3 regions of the Streptomyces sp. NPDC057474 genome follow, and region 3 is predicted to be linked to each of the others. Evidence: riboswitches for the same ligand, from Rfam matches in the RefSeq annotation. Region 3 holds a riboswitch; each other region holds the start of a gene.
What was found. A riboswitch is a leader RNA that binds a small molecule or an ion and turns the genes downstream of it on or off. The one in region 3 is predicted to bind cyclic di-AMP.
Positions count from the first base shown of each region.

Region 1: another riboswitch for cyclic di-AMP. It lies ahead of ACFU53_RS24555 (M23 family metallopeptidase); the one in region 3 lies ahead of ACFU53_RS21880 (NlpC/P60 family protein).
Region 2: another riboswitch for cyclic di-AMP. It lies ahead of ACFU53_RS28385 (M23 family metallopeptidase); the one in region 3 lies ahead of ACFU53_RS21880 (NlpC/P60 family protein).

Region 1 covers NZ_JBHVDX010000091.1:18,807-22,074, reverse strand. Annotated here, with positions in the region: gene ACFU53_RS24560 (GntR family transcriptional regulator) at 1-477, opposite strand, end outside; gene ACFU53_RS24555 (M23 family metallopeptidase) at 668-1,456, opposite strand; cyclic di-AMP (ydaO/yuaA leader) riboswitch at 1,470-1,642, opposite strand; gene ACFU53_RS24550 (M16 family metallopeptidase) at 1,845-3,233, opposite strand; gene ACFU53_RS24545 (M16 family metallopeptidase) at 3,230-3,268, opposite strand, start outside.
Region 2 covers NZ_JBHVDX010000119.1:8,160-11,427, forward strand. Annotated here, with positions in the region: gene ACFU53_RS28380 (PP2C family protein-serine/threonine phosphatase) at 1-885, shown strand, start outside; cyclic di-AMP (ydaO/yuaA leader) riboswitch at 1,172-1,333, shown strand; gene ACFU53_RS28385 (M23 family metallopeptidase) at 1,344-2,405, shown strand; gene ACFU53_RS28390 (aldo/keto reductase) at 2,864-3,268, shown strand, end outside.
Region 3 covers NZ_JBHVDX010000075.1:15,418-18,685, forward strand. Annotated here, with positions in the region: gene ACFU53_RS21875 (hypothetical protein) at 224-577, shown strand; gene ACFU53_RS21880 (NlpC/P60 family protein) at 607-1,806, opposite strand; cyclic di-AMP (ydaO/yuaA leader) riboswitch at 1,815-1,988, opposite strand; gene pcrA (DNA helicase PcrA) at 2,228-3,268, shown strand, end outside.

The DNA of each region.
Region 1 (3,268 bases), on a different contig from region 3:
CGCGTACATCCAGGCGATCTTGTGCCGCAGCTGGGCGAGTGTCGAGGTCAGGGCGGGGCTGCCGGACGCCTGTGCGAGCGTCTCGTGGAACCAGCCACCCAGGGAGCGCAGATCCTCGCTGTTGCCCCTCCTGGCCCGCTCCTGGCCCAGTCTGACCAGGCCGCGCAGCACCTTGAGATGCGCCTCCGTGCGGCGCTGCGCGGCGCGGGCGGCGCCCAGCGGCTCCAGCAGCATGCGCATCTCCAGCAGGTCGGCGGCCTCCTGCTCGGTCGGCTCGGCGACGCACGCGCCGGCGTGCCGGCGGGTCACCACGAAGCCCTCGGCCTCCAGCGTGCGCAGCGCCTCGCGCACGGGGACCCGGCTGACGCCGTACCGGCGAGCGAGCAGTTCCTCGGTGAGACGGCTGCCGCGCTCGTAGACACCCGCGACGATGTCATCACGGATCGCCGTGCATACCGAATGCGCCGGAATACGCATGACCGACCTCCGCCTTAATCCCCGTGAAACGTCGATGATTGACGTGTGTTCCAGCGACTCTATTGCAGCGAGCCGGAATTTCCGATGGCGGGCCGGAATCCAGGGATATTTTTTGGACAGGAGGTACGTCACAACGCGGAAAGCCCCGGCTCGGTGAGCCGGGGCCTCCTGGGAAGCGTCGAGCGGTGCGTCAGACGTTCACGCCGTGCGAGCGCAGGTACGCGGCGGGGTCGATGTCCGAGCCGTACTCGGCCGTCGTCCGTGCCTCGAAGTGCAGATGCGCGCCGGTGACGTTGCCGGTCGCCCCGGAGAGGCCTATCTGCTGGCCGGGGGTGACCGTCTGGCCGACGGAGACGCCGATTGACGACAGGTGGCCGTACTGCGTGTACGTGCCGTCGGTCATCTTGATGACGATGTTGTTGCCGTACGCGCCACCCCAGCCCGCCTCGACGACGGTGCCGGAGCCGACCGCGTGGACGGCGGTGCCGGACGCGGCGTGGAAGTCGACGCCGGTGTGGCTGCCGGAGGACCAGACGGCGCCGCCGGCCTTGTAACCGGTGGAGATGTACGAGCCGTTGATGGGGGAGACATAGGTGTTGAGGCGCTCGCGCTCGGCCGCGCGGGCGGCGCGGGCCTTGATCTCCTCGCGCTCCTTGGCGACGGCACGTTCCTGCTCGGCCTTCTCGGCGGCGGCCTTCCTGGCCTCCTCCTGCGCCTTCTTCTTGACCGCGGCCACCTCGGCGGCCTGCTGCTGGGCGGCGGCCTGGGCGTCGACCTGATCGGCGACCGTGTCACCGAGGACGATGATCTGGTTCAGGCCGGTCTGCTCGACGGCGGGCTCCTCCGCGGCGAGCGCGGGAGCGGCCAGGGTGCCGATGACACCGGTGGTGGTGAGAGCGGCGACGCCCACGTTCCTCGTGGTCGTGCGCTGCACACGGCCGGGACGGCGGTGCTTCCCGGGGGCGCGGGTGAACGCCATGAAGTGGCTGGTCCTTTCCTTCCTTCTCGCCTACCGGGTTAGCTGACGGGTTCGGAGCAGGAAGGTCTCCTACGGCTGCCCCTCGTTTCGCGTCGCTCGCGAAGGGCACCCGATTCACCCCAGGGACTGCAGTGGGTCCCCGGCTCCCCTGGCTCGCGCCATGCGGGGACTCGGCGATGACTGTCCGGTGCCGCGGCTGCGGCGAACTTCTGACGAACAGCCGGACTGACGCTAAGTGGGCCGTCTTCGAAATAACAAACGGATCACAGGTTTTGTTAAGTACGCCACAGGTCAGACACACAACCTCCGCCATCAATACGGACAAAGGGGAGCCCTGGTGACTCTTCAGTCACCAGGGCCCCACAGGCCCGCGTCCTCTGTCCGATTTCTACTCGGCAGGTACGACGGTGACTTCACCGATTCCGAGGGCCCTGACCGGCTCCTCGATCTGCGCGGCGTCCCCGACGAGGACGGTCACCAGACGGTCCACCGGGAAGGCGCTCACGGCGGCCGCCGTGGCCTCCACCGTGCCGGTGGCGGCGAGTTGGCGGTACAGCGTCGACTGGTAGTCGTCCGGCAGGTACTGCTCGACCTGGTCGGCCAGCGTGCTCGCCACGGCCGCGGCCGTCTCGAACTTGAGGGGGGCGACCCCGACCAGGTTCTGCACGGCGACGTCACGCTCGGCGTCGGTCAGGCCCTCGGCGGCGAGGGTGCGCAGCACCGTCCACAGGTCGTCGAGCGCCGGCCCGGTGTTCGGGGTGTCGACGGAGCCGCTGATGGCGAGCATCGCCGTGCCCGAGCCGTCGGGGGCGGAGCGCAGCGACTGGCCGAACGCGCGCACACCGTAGGTGTAGCCCTTCTCCTCGCGCAGCACGCGGTCCAGGCGCGAGGTGAGGGTGCCGCCGAGGCAGTAGGTGCCGAGCACCTGGGCCGGCCACACGCGGTCGTGCCGGTCGGCGCCCACCCGGCCGATGAGCAACTGGGTCTGGACGGAACCGGGGCGGTCCACGATGATCACGCGCCCGGCGTCGTCGGCGCTCACCGACGGCACGGGGCGCGGCTTGGCCGGGGAGCCGGTCCAGGCGCCCAGGGTCTCGCCGAGCAGCGCGTCGAGATCGACTCCGGTGAGGTCGCCGACGACCACGGCGGTGGCCGTCGCGGGACGCACGTGCCGCTCGTAGAAGGCGCGTACGGCCGCGGAGTCGATGCCCTCCACGGTCTCCTCGGTGCCCTGGCGGGGCCGCGACATGCGGGACGTGGCCGGGAACAGCTGCTTGTAGAGCTCCTTGGCGGCCCGGCGGCCCGGGTTGGCGGTCTCGTGCGGGATCTCGTCGAGCCGGTTGGCCACCAGCCGCTCGATCTCGCTGCCCTCGAACGCGGGGGCCCGCAGGGCGTCGGCGAGCAGGCCGAGCGCCTTCGCCAGCCGCGACACGGGCACTTCGAGGGACAGACGCACGCCGGGATGGTCGGCGTGCGAGTCGAGGGTGGCGCCGCAGCGCTCCAGCTCGGCGGCGAACTCCTCGGCCGTGTGCTTGTCGGTGCCTTCGGAGAAGGCCCTGGTCATGATGGTGGCGACGCCGTCGAGGCCGTTCGGCTCGGCATCCAGGGGCGCGTCGAGGAGGACCTCCACGGCGACGACCTGCTGGCCGGGGCGATGGCAGCGCAGCACGGTCAGGCCGTTGTCCAGAGTGCCGCGCTCGGGCGCCGGGAACGCCCAGGGCCTGGCCTCGCCGGCCTGGGGCTGCGGGTGGAAGTCCATGGTCGCGAGCTCGGTCACTTCGCCGACTCCTCGTTCTCGTCGGTGGTTTCGGC
Region 2 (3,268 bases), on a different contig from region 3:
GTACGCCTCCACTACGGCGACACAAGCCACGTGGACGCGATCACCGAGATCGCCACGGTGGCCACCGTGGCCGTACTTGCCGTACTGATCAACCGCCTCGTCCGCCGCAGTGACGCCCGGCTCGCCACCGCCCGCGAGATCGCCGAGGCGGCGCAGCGGGCCGTACTGCCGGTGCCGCAGGAGCGGATCGGCGGGCTGGAGATCGCCGCGCGGTACGAGGCGGCGCAGGCGGAGGCGTCGATCGGGGGCGATCTGTACGCGGTGCAGGACTCGCCCCACGGCGTACGGCTGATCGTGGGCGATGTGCGCGGCAAGGGGCTGGGGGCGGTGTCGGCGGTGGCGGTGTTGATCGGCGCGTTCCGGGAGGCGGCCGAGCAGGAGTCGACGCTCGAAGCGGTCGCCCAGCGGCTGGAACGGGCGCTGGCGCGGGAGGCGACGCGGCGGGAGACCGCGCGACGGGACGCGGCCGTGGAGCACGAGGGGTTCGTCACGGCCGTCCTGGCGGAGTTCCCGCACGGCGCCGGCCGCGCCCGGATCGTCAACCGAGGCCACCCGTCACCCCTGCTGCTGTACGCCGACGGCACCCTGTGCACCCTGGGCGCCCCGCAGCCCGCGCTCCCGCTCGGCATGGAAGACCTGGGCACCTGGCCCGACCGCGCGGAAGAGACCGGATTCCCGCCCGGCGCCACGCTGCTCTTCTACACCGACGGCCTCTCCGAGGCGCGGGACGCGCGCGGCGTCTTCTACGACCCGGCCGAGCGCCTGTCCGGCCGTATCTTCTCCGCCCCGCGCGCCCTGTTGACGACCCTCGCGGAAGAGGTACGCCGACACACGGGCGACCGTACGACGGACGACATGGCCCTCCTGGCGGTCCGCCGCCCCTGACGCCCATGTGTTTCGTGTGGCTGCCCGCACGTCTCTCTCACATCTCTCACGATCGATATCACCGAGCGTGTCCGTTCGACCGTCCTCCGTATAACAACTGACGTACCGTCAGGATATTTGTTACTCCTGAGGAAAGGTCAACTCGCCCGTCTTCCGCCGCTCATGACCCGTAAAGTCCAGCGCGAAAGCCGGAACGATCATTCGGAACAGCTTGGAATGGAGTACTCGCGTCTATTAACGTTCGATAACGCAGCGCGGTCGTCCCAGCCGTCACAAGAGACGGCTCCGTGCTCACGCGCCGAATCCCGCAAGGGAACCGGGGAACCACCACCCTGGGGTGAATCGCACGGAAACCGTCGTGGCAGTACGCACGACCGGTTTACGCGCGTAGGAGACCTTCCTGCTCCGAACCCGTCAGCTAACCCGGTAGGCGAGAAGGAAGGAAGGAGCACGCCCACGTGGCGTCGAACCGGTCCGCGACCGAAGCCCCGTTCGTACCGAGCCAACGCGACGGCGAGAGCCAGACGTTCGGCTACGGCAGCTACAACAGCGACAACGAGGGCCCCTGGCAGGAGTGGAATCCCAGCGAGGAGACCACTCGCCCCGTTCGCGGCCGGCACCGCGTCGCCAAGCCGCGCGGTGGACTCGCCCGTGGCGGACTGGCCCGCAGCTCCACGGTTCTCGGCGTCGGTGTCATAGCCGCCGTCGGCGGCGCCGGTATGGCCAGCGCGCAGTCCGGCAAGGCCCCGGTGTCCATATCGATGCCCGACATGCCGAACGTCGGCTCGGTCTTCGAGGACGAGGCCGAGGAGCCGGAGCCGGAGGCCTCCAGGTCCCCGCTCAGCAGCGCCGGCCTGAGCGCCGCCGACACCGAGCAGGGCACGGCGGACGCCGGCGAGGCGCTGCGCGCCCGCATCATGGCGCAGGCCGAGTCCCAGCAGGACGCCTTCGACAAGGCCGCCGCCGAGGCCGCCCAGACCGCCGCCGCGGACAAGGCCGCCGAGCAGGCCGCCAAGGAGAAGAGGGAAGCCGAGGCCAAGGAGGCCGCCGCCAAGAAGAAGGCGGCCGAGGAAGCCGAGCAGAAGAAGGAAGCCGAGCGCCTCGCGGCCCTCGCCAAGCAGTTCACGCTTCCGACCTCCTCGTACACCCTCACCTCCACCTTCGGCCAGGCCGGCCCCTACTGGTCCTCCGGCTACCACACCGGCCTCGACTTCGCCGCCCCCACCGGAACCCTCATCAAGGCTGTCCACAGCGGCACCATCACGCAGGCCGGCTACGAGGGTTCCTACGGCTACAAGACCGTCCTCACCCTCGATGACGGCACCGAGATCTGGTACGCCCACCAGTCCTCCATCGGCGTCAGCGTCGGCCAGAAGGTCGCCACCGGCGATGTCATCGGCCGTGTGGGCGCCACGGGTAACGTCACCGGCGCCCACCTCCACATGGAGGTCCATTCCGGCGGCTCCGCCAGCGGCATCGACCCGGCGGCGTGGCTGCGCAGCAAGGGCCTGAACCCGTAGAGCCGGTGAGAGCCGGTGTGAGAGCCGCTTAGAACCAGCAACTCCCGCAGGGCAGGGCCGTTGGGCCCGCAGACCCCGGCATGACGAACGCCGCGTAAGTCCGTGAGGATCGCGCGGCGTTCGTCGTGCCGGGGCAGGGCAGGGCCGGGCAGGTTCGGAGGACGGGTCAGGTCGGGCGGCGGGCCAGGGCGGGCGGACCGTTGGACGGGCGGGCCGTCGAGAGGGAGGCCGCACGAGCCGTTGGCCGAGTGGCACGCACCGTTGGCCGGGACTACGCGCTGTTGGCTGGGCCGAGCGCGCCGCTGCCGAGAACCGCACGCGCCCTCCTCCCTCCCCCCTCCCCCTCCCGTGGTCCCTCTCCCTCCCCTCCTCCCCCTCCCTCTCCCCGCCCAGTGGCTTCACGCACTGTTCACGCTGGGGCGGAATGCGGGCGTCCGCCTCGCCGGTTGACGTTGGACATGACTTCTCTTCGAAAGCTGGGCACGTCCGACATCGAGGTCTTCCCGCTCTCCCTCGGCGGCAATGTCTTCGGCTGGACCGCAGACGAGGCACAGTCCTTCGCGGTCCTCGACGCCTACGCGGCCGCCGGCGGCAACTTCGTCGACACGGCCGACTCCTATTCGGCGTGGGTCGAGGGCAACAAGGGCGGTGAGTCCGAGGAGACCATCGGCAAGTGGGTCAAGTCGCGCGGCAACCGGGCCGACGTGGTCATCGCGACCAAGGTGAGCCAGCACCCCGAGTACCAGGGCCTGACGGCGGCCAACATCAAGGCCGCGGCCGACGCCTCCCTCGCCCGCCTCGACACGGACTACATCGACCTCTACTACACCCACTTCGACAAGCCCGAAGTGCCCGTCGAGGAG
Region 3 (3,268 bases):
CGTATGTGACCGTGATCCCGCCCTGGCGCCGCCGACTTCACGCTGTGCGATGACCGATGCGGCCATTTCGGACCGGTCGGGGGTGCGGCGGTGCTATGCGGCGCATATACGCAAGATCATCACAGCGTCGGACGTCCCGAAGCGCCACCCTCAGTGCCCCCGGTGAACTTGCTGTGCCCGCCCCGGTCCCGTCGGAGTACGGGTCTCTCATTAGGCTCCGCGCATGGACGTACTCATCCACATCCTCGTCGCCCTCCACATCATCGGCATCGCCTCCCTCCTGGGCGGCTTCCTCACCCAGATGAAGGCCATGGGCCAGGGCACCGCCCGCTTCGTCCCCGCCATGCTTCACGGCGCCCTCACCATGCTCGTCACGGGCGTGCTCCTCGTCGGCCTCAACCAGGCCGACGACCAGCCCGTCAACAACATCAAGATCGGCGTCAAGCTGGCACTGCTGATCGTGATCCTTGGGCTGGTCTACGTGAAACGGGACGAGGAGGCGGTGGAGAAGCCGCTGTTCGGCCTGGTGGGCGCGCTGACCACCGCGAACATCTTCATCGCGGTGCTCTGGACCTGAGGGCTCGCGCCCCTCCGCGAACCGTGCCGTTACGCCGGCCGCACCACGCTGTGGATCGACGACTCCCCGTCGTAGAACACCGACTCCTCGCGGACGTACGCGCCCGGCTTCGGGGCGTGGATCATCATGCCGTTGCCGATGTAGAGGCCGACATGGCCGATGTTGTCGTAGAAGAAGACGAGGTCACCGGGTCTGGCGTTGGCGAGGGAGACGGTGGTGCCGGCGGTGGCCTGGTCGTAGGTGATGCGGGGGAGGTCGACGCCGGCGGCCTTCCAGGCGGCCTGGGTGAGGCCGGAGCAGTCGTAGGAGCCGGGGCCGGTGGCGCCCCAGACGTACGGCTTGCCGATCTGTGCGCGGGCGAAGGTCAGGGCCTTGGCGGCCTTCGAGGCGTAGGTGGAGTCCTCGGCCGGAGCGGCGGTCTCGGTGGACGTCTCCGAGCCGGTGGAGGTCTCCTCCCGGGTTCCCTGGGTTCCCTGGGTGCTCTGGGTGCTCTGGGCTCCTTGGGTCTCCTGGGTCGTCGTCTGCGCCGCCTGCTGTCGCGCGAGCTCCTCCGCCTTGCGGTCGGCCTCCTCCTGCTCGCGCTGTTCGATCGCGGCGAGCCGGGCCTTCTCCTCGGCGGTGAGGGTGGAGAGCAGTTCGCGGGCCTCGGCGAGCTTCGCCTGGACCTTGGCCTTGCTGGTCTTGAGGGCGTTCTGTGACTCGGTGAGCTGTTCGAGGCTGTCGCTCGCCTCCTGGCGCTGCTCCGTCGCCTCGGCCTGCTGGGTGACGTACGCGTCGACGGTGTCCTTCTGACGGCCCGTCAACCGGTCCATCAGCTGGTTCTGGTCGAAGTAGTCCTGTGGGTTGTCCGCCAGGAGCAGCGAGGCCTGGTTGGGGGCGGCCGCGCCCGTGCGGTACTGGGCCGCGGCGAACGAACCCAGTTCCTCCCGCGCCCCGTTGAGCTTCTCCGTACGCTTGGCGACGTCGTCGAGGAGGGTGTCGACCTTCTTCTTCTGCTTGGTCGTTTTCTCCTTGGCCGCGTTGTAGCTCTCGGTCGCCGAACCGGCCTGGCGGTAGAGGTCGTCGACCTTCTTCTCGACTTCCTCCAGGCTCGGCTTGTCGTCGGTCGACGGGGCGGCTGTGGCCGTCTGGGAGAGCAGGGCCACGGAGGTGAGGGCGGCCGTGGCGAGAGCAGGGGTGCGTATGCCCACGCGCGTTCCGGCAGGACGCGGCTTGCGGTGCGGCGCCATGGTTCGGCGTCTCCTTCCGTAGTCCGCCTACCGAGTTAGCTGTCGGGTTCGGGCGCAAGCTTCGGAAGGTTTGCCCTACGACCCTTGCCGCCTGCGGCGGTCGGGTCGATTCACCCCAGAGGTCGGTGGGTCCCCGGCTCCGGCTGCCACGGGAGGCGTACCGGACTCGGCGGAGGCCGTGCGGCCCGGCGACGTTCGCCGGTTGGGTCGTACGGCCTAGCGAAACGCTAGCCAACTCGTGTGGCCCGTGTGAAGGTTGATGGTCGATATGCCCGATACGTTTTCGTGACCTTAGCCTCTTCGGCACGGCAGGCGGTATTCTCGATCGCTCATCGTTGTGGGGTGATCGCGGTGAGTGGTGAAGGTGGACTTCCCGGGGTGGCCTCCCGCTGTCAGTGGGGGCGCCTAGACTCGGAGAGCGATGAGCAGCCTCTTTGACGACAGCTTCCTGGCGGACCTCCAGGCCCCGCGCGGCCGCGCGGAGGAACCCCCGCCGCCACCCGAGGACGATCACGTACCGGAGCCGCTTCCGGACGATCTGTTCGGCGGGAAGTTCGACGTGCCACCGGACCGGGACGCGTACTACCGCGACGGCGCCCCCCGCCCCGCCCTCGACGCGGCGGCGCTCCTGGACGGGCTGAACGAGAACCAGCGCGCGGCCGTGGTCCACGCGGGCTCGCCCCTGCTCATCGTGGCCGGCGCCGGCTCCGGCAAGACCCGTGTGCTCACCCACCGCATCGCACACCTGCTCGGCGAGCGGAATGTCCACCCGGGCCAGATCCTCGCGATCACCTTCACCAACAAGGCCGCGGGCGAGATGAAGGAGCGCGTCGAGCAACTCGTCGGACCGCGCGCCAAAGCGATGTGGGTCATGACCTTCCACAGCGCGTGCGTACGGATCCTCCGGCGCGAGTCGAAGAAGCTCGGCTTCACGTCCTCCTTCTCGATCTACGACGCCGCCGACAGCAAGCGGCTGATGGCGCTCGTCTGCCGTGATCTGGACCTCGATCCGAAGCGTTTCCCGCCCAAGTCCTTCAGCGCCAAGATCTCGAACCTCAAGAACGAGCTGATCGACGAGGAGGACTTCGCCGCCCAGGCCGCCGACGGCTTCGAGAAGACCCTCGCCCAGGCCTACGCGATGTACCAGTCCCGTCTCCGCGAGGCGAACGCGCTCGACTTCGACGACCTGATCATGACGACGGTCAATCTGCTGCGCGCCTTCCCGGACGTCGCCGAGCACTACCGCCGCCGCTTCCGCCACGTCCTCGTCGACGAGTACCAGGACACCAACCACGCCCAGTACGCCCTGGTCAGAGAGTTGGTCGGCACCTCCGAGCACTCGGTCGACGTTCCGCCCACCGAGTGGGACGTACCCCCCGCCGAGCTCTGCGTCGTGGGTGACGCCGACCAGTCGATCTACGCCTTCCGCGGCGCGACCATCCGCAACATCCTCCAGTTCGAG